Regions from separate parts of the Laedolimicola intestinihominis genome, predicted to be linked through region 1. Evidence: riboswitches for the same ligand, from Rfam matches in the RefSeq annotation. Region 1 holds a riboswitch; each other region holds the start of a gene.
What was found. Region 1 has a riboswitch for cobalamin ahead of WMO29_RS16220 (sirohydrochlorin cobaltochelatase). Riboswitches for the same ligand answer to the same signal wherever they lie in the genome.
Positions count from the first base shown of each region.

Region 2: another riboswitch for cobalamin. It lies ahead of WMO29_RS06290 (ABC transporter substrate-binding protein); the one in region 1 lies ahead of WMO29_RS16220 (sirohydrochlorin cobaltochelatase).
Region 3: another riboswitch for cobalamin. It lies ahead of WMO29_RS00520 (tRNA threonylcarbamoyladenosine dehydratase); the one in region 1 lies ahead of WMO29_RS16220 (sirohydrochlorin cobaltochelatase).

Region 1 covers NZ_JBBMFE010000023.1:9,421-12,696, forward strand. The annotation lists gene WMO29_RS16215 (Na+/H+ antiporter NhaC family protein) at 1-1,259, shown strand, start outside; cobalamin riboswitch at 1,341-1,520, shown strand; gene WMO29_RS16220 (sirohydrochlorin cobaltochelatase) at 1,732-2,955, shown strand; gene WMO29_RS16225 (hypothetical protein) at 2,981-3,276, shown strand, end outside.
Region 2 covers NZ_JBBMFE010000004.1:115,197-118,472, forward strand. The annotation lists gene WMO29_RS06285 (FecCD family ABC transporter permease) at 1-327, opposite strand, end outside; gene WMO29_RS06290 (ABC transporter substrate-binding protein) at 403-1,464, opposite strand; cobalamin riboswitch at 1,602-1,819, opposite strand; tRNA gene WMO29_RS06295 (tRNA-Glu) at 2,088-2,159, opposite strand; gene WMO29_RS06300 (CapA family protein) at 2,386-3,276, opposite strand, start outside.
Region 3 covers NZ_JBBMFE010000001.1:133,031-136,306, reverse strand. The annotation lists gene cobI (precorrin-2 C(20)-methyltransferase) at 1-563, opposite strand, end outside; gene WMO29_RS00520 (tRNA threonylcarbamoyladenosine dehydratase) at 564-1,328, opposite strand; cobalamin riboswitch at 1,484-1,611, opposite strand; gene WMO29_RS00515 (ferredoxin-like domain-containing protein) at 1,670-2,623, opposite strand; gene WMO29_RS00510 (FAD-dependent oxidoreductase) at 2,637-3,276, opposite strand, start outside.

The DNA of each region.
Region 1 (3,276 bases):
TGTCACTGATGAACCGGGCCGGAGGCTCGGCGGCCTTCGGACGGTGGGCCGGCGAGCATATCAAGACCCGCACCGGCGCTCAGCTTGCTACGGTAGCCCTTGGCGTTCTGATTTTCATCGACGATTATTTTAACTGCCTGACCGTGGGAAGCGTCATGCGTCCCGTGACGGACAAGCACAACATTTCCCGGGCGAAGCTGGCGTATCTCATCGACGCCACAGCGGCTCCGGTCTGCATCATTGCCCCCATTTCATCCTGGGCGGCGGCCGTAACCGGTTTCGTAGAGGGTGAGGACGGACTGGCGCTTTTTGTCAGCGCGATTCCCTATAATTTCTACGCGATTCTGACTATCGTTATGATGATTACGATAGCAATTCTGAACATAGATTTCGGTTCTATGAAGGTCCATGAGGACAACGCAAAGAAGGGCGACCTGTTTACTACGCCGGACAGACCTTACGGCAACGCAGAAGGCCTGGATAACGTGGGAAATGGTTCCGTAAAGGATTTGCTGATTCCGATTCTTTCCCTGATCATCTGCTGCGTCATCGGCATGATTTACACCGGCGGCTTCTTTGACGGCGCGGACTTCGTGACCGCCTTCTCCAACAGCGACGCGTCCATCGGTCTGGCCATCGGAAGTGCTTTCGCCCTGGTCATCACGATTCTGCTGTATGTGAGCCGTAAGGTCCTGGGCTTCAAGGAGTGCATGAACTGCATTCCCGAGGGCTTCAAGGCCATGGTTCCGGCTATCATGATTCTGACCTTCGCCTGGACCCTGAAGGCCATGACAGACAGCCTGGGCGCCGCGGAGTTCGTGGCTAATCTGATTAAGAGCAGCTCTCAGGGTATGGTTGCTCTGCTTCCGGCTATTATTTTCCTGGTTGGATGCTTCCTGGCTTTTGCCACCGGAACCTCCTGGGGAACCTTTGGTATCCTGATTCCGATTGTGGTAGACGCGTTCCAGACCACCCATCCGGCGTTGATGACCGTGGCCATCTCTGCCTGCATGGCGGGCGCTGTCTGCGGCGACCACTGCTCCCCGATTTCCGATACGACCATTATGGCGTCTGCGGGAGCCCAGTGTAACCATGTAAACCATGTGTCCACCCAGCTTCCCTATGCGGTCAGTGTAGCAGTGATTTCCTTTATTACCTATATTGTGGCAGGATTTACCCAGTCTGCGCTGATTTCTCTGCCGGTAGGAATCATATTGCTGCTCGCTTATCTGTTATTTATGAAAAAACGGGCGAAATAATGCAAAAAGGAAGAAAAAATAGCGGAAAAACAGTTGATTATTTCAGAAAGACTGCTATAATGCTTGTGTAGGTTATGTGAAATCAAATAAGAAACAGCTGGTGCCGTTAAAAAACGGAGAATAGGGAAGCAGGTGAGAGACCTGCGCGATCTCGTCACTGTATGCAGGAGCGGCTTATCATACGTCACTGAGCCATCGGGAAGACGATAAGCAGCGCTTGTACTGTAAGCCAGGAGACCTGCCAGACTGCGGCGCATGGAGTCGAAAGATTCCGGATCACGAGGATTGATAGTGCCAGATGGGGTATAGACACAGCTGTTCCGCACAGCGCTGTTTTGCGTGGATGGGCGAACAGATGTAAAGCTGACGATTGAAAATCCGACGATCCACAGGATCGTCGGATTTTTTAGCAGATTCCTTCTGATCTTATGAATTTCATTTAACTGAAAAATTTTTGCAGGAGGAAAAGAAAATGAAAAAGAAACTTGTAACACTGTTATGTGTAACAACTCTGACAGCATCCATGCTGGCAGGCTGCGGCAGCAAGGCTGAGACGCCGGCTGCAGACACTACTACTACGGAAGAGACCACAGACGCTGCAGAGGAGACTGCAGACGACGCGGACGCAGATCAGGCTGCAGCTGACAACGTAGCAGCCCTGATTGACAAGATCTATGTGCAGGAGAGAACAGAGACCACAGACGCTGACTGTAAGGCAGCCAAGGAAGCATGGGACGCTCTGACAGACGCTCAGAAGGAGCTGGTAGAGGGCGAGAACGCTGACCCGGATTACTTCGGACGCGACACCGGAGACGCTTCCAAGGATGATCCGAGAAACCAGGACGAGATCGGCGAGAACGAGCTGCTGGTAGTAAGCTTTGGTACTTCCTTCAATGACAGCCGTGTAGCTGATATCAAGGGTATCGAGGACGCTCTGGCAGAGGCAAATCCGGACTGGTCCGTAAGACGTGCCTTTACCGCGCAGATTATCATCAACCATATCCAGGCCCGCGACGGCGAGGCAATTGACAACATGGATCAGGCTCTGGATCGCGCAGTTGCCAACGGCGTAAAGAACCTGGTTGTACAGCCGACCCATCTGATGCACGGCGCTGAGTACGACGAGCTGATGGAGGCGGTAGACGCATACAAGGATAAATTTGAGTCTGTAAAGGTAGCTGAGCCGCTTCTGGGCGAGGTTGGAGCAGACGCTTCCGCAGTTAACGCTGACAAGAAGGCTGTTGCTGAGGCTATTACTGCTGAGGCTGTAAAGACGGCTGGTTTCGATACTCTGGACGCAGCAAAAGAGGATGGCGTGGCATTTGTATTCATGGGTCATGGTACCTCCCATACCGCAAAGATTTCCTATAGCCAGATGCAGGCACAGATGAAGGATCTGGGATATGAGAACGTATTTATCGGAACCGTAGAGGGCGAGCCGGAAGATACTGCATGTGAGAATGTGATTAACGCAGTTGCAGAGGCTGGTTACACCAAGGTTGTACTTCGTCCGCTGATGGTAGTTGCAGGCGACCATGCAAACAACGACATGGCAGGCGACGATGACGATTCCTGGAAGAGCATGTTCAACGCATCCGGCAAGTTCGAGAGCGTAGACTGCCAGATCGCAGGTCTGGGCGAGATCGAGGCAATCCAGAATCTCTATGTTGCTCATACCGCAGAGGCTATGAAATAAGTAAGGATAAAGGACAAGAAAAGAAATGAAGAAGAAAATCATCGCGTTAATGGGAATGGCAGTTATAAGCTGCGCACTGCTGATGGGCTGCGGCAGCAAGGCGGAGACGCCGGCTGCAGAGACTACCACAGAAGCGGAAAACTCCGATGAGGAAACTGCCAAGACAGAAGAAACGGCGGAGCCGGAAAAGGCTGACGCAGAAGAACCTGCAGCACCGGCACTGGAGGACGGCGTTTACACCGCAGATTTCAATACAGACAGCAGTATGTTCCATGTAAATGAATTTTACGAGGGAAAGGGAACTCTGACCGTAAAGGACGG
Region 2 (3,276 bases), on a different contig from region 1:
GCCAAGTACATAGGGATCCGCCAGGGGATTCTTGGTCAGCGCCTGCATCAGGACGCCGCACAGCGCCAGTCCCGCGCCTACGATAAAGGCCATCAGCACGCGGGGAAACCGGATATTCCAGATGATATTTTCTGTCTTGCCCTCCCAGGCAATCCGAAAGATATCCTTCCCAGAAATTTTATTTACCAGAATTTTTCCAATATCGCCGGCCGAAACGTTCACTGCGCCGATGGTGACCGATATGGTTAATACCCCGACAATCAGCAACAGTACCAAAAGCAGTGTCACAAAAAAACGGCCTTTCCCTGATTTTGCTGTTCCTTTCATAGATTCCTCCTTCGAGAACATAGATAGAATGAGCAAGAAAAACGGGGAGCTTTCACTCCCCTGTCTTTTCCCCTGTTAGAATTTGTCCGGATACAGCTGCTCTGCAATGGTCTTCACTGCATTGGCGCTTCCTGCGCTACCCTGCATATCGCTGCAGCATACGGAGTAGATTCTGCCTTCCTTTACGGCGCGCAGATCCTTGGTGAATTCATTGGTCTCCAGGAACTCCCGCTTCTCTGCTACATCGTCTCCGGTATACTCCAGAATCAGAATCACGTCCGGATCACGCTCTACTACTTCCTCCCAGGAGGGCTTTGCCCAGCCTGCTTCGATATCATCGAAGATGGAGATACCGCCGGCCTTCTTGATGATGTCGCCCGGCATACCCTGGCAAGCGGTAAACGGTACATCCTCTCCGGAATCATAAGCAAATACTTTTACCGGATTCTCATAGGCCTCATCGCCCAGAGCGTCCTGCACCTCCTGCAGGGTATCCTTCATAGCCTGCACCTTCTCAGCTGCCAGATCCTGCACCTTGAAGATCTCGCCCAGAGTTTCATAGTCCTTATACAGATCCGCAAAGGTTGCGCTGTCTGTGCATACATACGGGAAATACATGGCGATACCATTCTCATCGCAAAAATCCTTGTTGAAATTCTTATCAGAAAATGTGGAATCCCAGCCCATCAGGAAATCGCAGCCGGTTGCCAGCAGCTCTTCCTTGGACAGATTTGTCAGGCCTTCGCCCGGGTTCATCAGCTGGGGAACCTGATCGCGGGCCGGATACTCGGAAGCCGTACTCCAGCAAAAGCCCTTGGTATAGCCTACCATCTGATCCTGCAGTCCCAGATCAAAGAAAAAGTCTGCCATCTGGTCACCGGAAGCTACCACAGCGGAGGGCATTTTTGTGATGGTGTACTCTACGTTCTCGCCCAGTCCGGAACGCTCCAGGTTCAGAGTAATGGTAACCGGCTCATAGGCGTCGTCTGCGTCTGCAGTCTCCTTTGCCTCGTCGGTGCTTTCGGCAGCCTCTGTGTTCTCCTCTGTTGTGGTGTCCGCAGCCTTGGAACCGCAGCCAGCCAGCAGGCTCGCCGCGAGACAGGTACTTAAGAGTACGCTTACTACTTTCTTCTTCATGTTTCTTCTCCTTCGTTCTGTATAATAATTTGTCCATAAAAAAAGCACCCTCTGATCTATCCAAATCAGAAGATGCACCCGTATTCGGCATCCGGACGCACTGCGCCCTCTATCTTTCGCAAATGTCATGGACCGTGACAGCAAAAGCAGAATAAGCAGGTCTTCTGACTTACGCCGGCCTTATTTGTCTTCCTTCTTCCCGTCCCGTACCATTTCCTGTACCTTACGGACAGTGAAGGAAAACGGCCCTGAAACTTCGCGCTTACAGCGGCGGCACCGCACAGGATTTACACCTGTTTCCCTTTTCACCGGCCCAACATTTCTGTTAGCCGGCACTCACTCCGTTAGATATATTACCTATTTTCTTTTTTCTTGTCAAGCATCAAATATTGTTAATCTGTGCCAGTTCCTTCCACAGCGCCGCAGTGCACATTAAGAAAGAATCCTGCAAAGCAGGATTCTCCGCCTGCGGCGGGTCGCGTAAGCGACATTATTCCATTCCGCCGCAGTGCGATCCCCCGGAGGGGCTTTTTGCTCTATAGGAATCATGGCTTTTGCACTTTCATGTAACACGGTGCTTCCTATAGAGCAAAAAAGCTCCTGGATAACCAGAAGCTTTTCAGCAGTCGATAGGGGAATCGAACCCCTGTTTTCGCCGTGAGAGGGCGACGTCTTAACCGCTTGACCAATCGACCATTTCCTATGTTTTTGTGCCGCACCCTTGCGACTTGTTTAGTATATAATAAGGCAAGGGGAAATGCAAGTGTTTTTTCCAAAAAAATTAAATTCTTTATATTGCATGTTTTTTTTATATTTTTCTGATAATTTATTCACTTCTAACATACCAAAAAGAACCGCTCTTTTCCTGACTGTCAGAGCTTTCGCTTTTCCTTATCCAAAGCCCTGTCAGCATGTTCTCTTCTACTCTGGTACCCTCCCCCCTTCATCTATCGCTATCCCGCCAAAGCACAGCTCCTGCAGCCTGCCATAAAAGCCAGCCCGTTCGCCGCTGTTCATCAGCCCCATCTGATTGGCCGTACTGACACAGGGAATCACCCGGACATCCACGCCGCTGTCGGTCAGAGTCAGCTCCGCCATCATGGTCTCGTAAGCCCGGTTCGCAAAAATGAAATTACCCAGGCTGTAGAATATGGGCTTTCCATGATAATACTCGATGCCCTGCAGCACATGGGGGTGCGCGCCAATTACAGCGTCTGCCCCGGCGTCAATGTACTGGCGGGCCAGGGTTTTCTGATAATCCTCCGGCTCTGTGTTCCGCTCGATTCCCCAATGGACATAGACCACCACATAGTCGCAGGTCTCCTTCGCAGCCTGAATCTCCTCCAGAAGCTTCGTGGGATCATAGGTGGTAAAGAGACCGGAATTGCTCTGAGACGCAGTCCAGGAATGCTCCGGAATCACACGGGTGGCTCCCAGAAAGCCAATGACCCGTCCGCCTGCCTCCACGGTTTTCAGAGCCTTTGCCTCCTCCAGGTTCTGCCCCGCTCCCACATGGAGAATTCCTGCCTCGTCCAACGCTTCAAGGGTCTCCTTAAGCGGGCCCCGTCCATAATCCAGCATATGGTTATTGGCCAGGGTCACGATATCTGCCCCCAGCTCCGGTAATACAGATGCATATTTGGGATCCACCCGGAAGGTATATTGCTTATCTTCCATTGCCTCACCGGTAGTTCCAAAAGGAAATTCCTGATTCAGCATGAAGATATCGGCGCCGCGGGTAATGGAAAGCAAATCTGATGTGGCCACTGCAGAAATGCCATTTCGCTCGTATTTTTCCTGTAAAACATCAGT
Region 3 (3,276 bases), on a different contig from region 1:
ATCAGCTCCAGGATGCGGCCAATGCTGCCTCCTGCCTTCATGATGACCACGTTGTCATAGTGGGCGATGGCCTCCTCCACCTGCTGCTCCGCACGGACGGAGGGCACGATCACCAGGGACTCATTTCCCTCCATCAGCGGTAACCGGGCCGCAGCCGCTCCGCTGCAGAAGGATGGGATACCCGGGATAATCTCCGTTTCAAAGCCATGCTCTGCCACATACTGGTTCACATACATATACGTGCTGTACACGGACACATCACCCAGGGTAATCATGGCAATGCTTTTTCCGCGGGAAAGCTCCGCCGTCAGCTGCTCACAGGCTGCGGCTCTGCATTTTTTCCGTTCTTCCCTGTCCTTTGCCATCCGGAAAATGACTTCCATCAGGCTCTTATGCTCCAAATCCACCACCGGACGGATAATTTCCAGTGCGGTGCTCATCTCTCCGGCCTCTTTTACCGGAACCGCAATGATATCTGCCGCATCCAGAATCCGCTTTGCTTTCAGTGTCAAAAGCTCCGGATCGCCCGGACCCACGCCGATGCCGTATAATTTACCCTTCATCTATTTATTCTCCTCCTGCTCCTGGGCTGCCCGGGCGCGGTTCATGGCGTCCTCGGTCAGATCCTTTACGATTTCACTTGCGATCAGAAGTCCCGCTACGGACGGTACATACGCGGTAGAGCCGGGAACCGATCGCCGCTCTGGGCATTCCCCGCTTACTTCCCCGTTCTCGATGGGGCGCACCGCCTTCTCTCTGGAATAAAGCACCTTCAGCTTCGGAATGCCCCGTTTTTTCAGCTCCTGCCGCATCACTCTCGCCAGCGGGCATACGCTGGTCTGGTAGATATCCGCCACCTCAAACAGAAAGGGGTTCAGTTTATTGCCTGCTCCCATGCTGCTGATAAGGGGTACGCCAGCCTTTTCACATTCCTCTGCCAGAGAAATCTTCGCGGTGACCGTGTCAATGGCGTCCACCACATAGGTATAGCTGCCAAAGTCAAACTGTTCCTTATTCTCCGGAAGGAAGAAGCAGCGGTGCGTCTCCACCTGAGCCTCCGGATTGATATCCAGAATCCGCTCCTTCATTACGTCGGTTTTGTACCGGCCTACGGTTTTCCGGGTAGCGATAATCTGACGGTTCAGGTTCGTCAGACATACCTTATCGTCGTCAATCAGATCGAAAGCCCCCACGCCGCTCCGGGCCAGGGCCTCCACTACATAGCCACCCACGCCACCGATACCAAAGACAGCCACCCGGGCTTCCTTAAGAAGCTCCATGGCTTCCTTTCCCAGCAATAATTCAGTTCTTGAAAACTGGTTTAACATTTTTTCTGTATCTCCTCTCACCGCAGGAAAGCTGTCGAAATTTTCCAGCACAGAAAACAGGAGAGATCCGTATTGACAGATCTCTCCCTTTGATCGACAGTTATTTTTCTTTTCCTGCTGTCAACTGTATCCGGAACCGCTTTCCACGGAAGCCTGTCCATTTCCCGCAAAGAGCAGGTAGCCTGGCTTGCAGACACGCTGCTTACAGTGACCGGATCGCTCAGGCCTTCCACCTGATTCCCCTGCTTTATGCATCATGCATACTCTCTGCGTTATACCTTAGTCAGTGTAGCATACAGACGGGCTTTCGTCAACAAAATATACCCTATAGGGTTTCCCTTTTAACAGGTTGCTCCTCCTGTCAGATGAAGCTGCGCATCCAGAATCTCCTGCTTTCTCTCCAGAATTTCATCAGACAGAAGCTGCTGCTCCACGTTATCGAAGCCGAGACGTTCGATGGTCGCAGCGAAACGTTCGCCGGTAATGCCCTGCTCCCGATACAGGAGAATCGCCTTTTCAATCACGTTTAAGGCTTCTTCCTTACTGGTGAACACCTTACGCAGCGCTTTTCCGTGATTGATTTTTTTGCCCCAGCGGCCGCCGATGTAAATCTTAAATCCGTACTGACCGTCTTCGATGGCGTCGAAACGGCATTGACCCACACAGCGGCCGCAGTTGTTACAGATTTCTTTGTTAATCTCCAGAACGCCGTCCTTCACCTTTGCCGCGCCGATGGGACAGGCTGCCTCTACGCTGCACTTCTTACATCCGTTACAGCTATCCTCGTCAAATTCGGGGATTCTCTGACCGATGATTCCCAAATCATTTAAATCCGGTTTTACACAATTGTTGGGGCAGCCGCCTACCGCAATCTTAAATTTGTGCGGCAGCTTTACCGTGTGATACCCCTCATAAAAACGGTGATGGATTTCCTCGGAAATGGCGAAGGAATCCAAAAGTCCATACTGGCAGGTGGTTCCCTTACAGGCTACAACCGGGCGTACCACAGAACCGGTTCCACCTGTAATTAGTCCTTCTCTGGCAATATATTCCTTGAATTCTTCGATTTTGTCGTAGGGAACGCCCTGTACCTCCACCGTCAAACGGGTGGTAAAGGTTATCACTCCGTTTCCGAATTTTTCCGCCGCTTCCGCAATGCATCTCTGCTGCGCAGCCGTTATCTTTCCATTGACAGTAATGATTCTTGCCGAGAAATTATCGGTTCCCTTATTGCTCAGAAATCCCATTGCCTTTACGCGCTTTTCATCTTCCTTGCTGATTGTTAATGTAGCCATTGCGTGCCTCCTTTTATTCTTCCTCTGTTAATTCTGTATGGAAGGTCATGCCGCCCTCCAGTACCTTTGTATCCGTATATCCGTAAGCCTTCAGACGGTTCTGCACCAGATAAGCCCGTTTTCCCTTGGAACATACCAAAAGCAGCTTTTCGTTCCTGCCAAGCCCGTCTGCCGGACCGTCCAGGCTGTTCAGATCCACATAGGGATACCCGTGCAGCGACGGTGTAATACCCGCATCCACGATCCGATAATTTTCTCCTTCTTCCGCATACTCTGCGGCCGTCATGCTGTCCAGCTCCCCGTTCAGCTTATTCAGCAGAATATTCACTGCATGCTGCAGCGGATGAATGGCGGTGGAGAAGGGCGGTGCATATGCAAAATCCATATACTGCAGATCCTCCAGCGTTGCTTTCATGGAAATCGCTGTAACAGCAATATCTGCCAGCTTGTCCACGGCGCCTTTGCCTGCCGTCTGCATTCCCAGCAGTCTGTGGCTTTCCCGATCTGCCACCAGCTTGATGACAAACAAATCTGCTCCCGGATAATAATGGGCCTTGTCATCTACCACACAGATGACACTTTCCACCGGATATCCTGCATCCTTTGCCGCCTGCTCTGTGAGGCCGGTTCTTCCAATCTGGATGCCTGCAAGC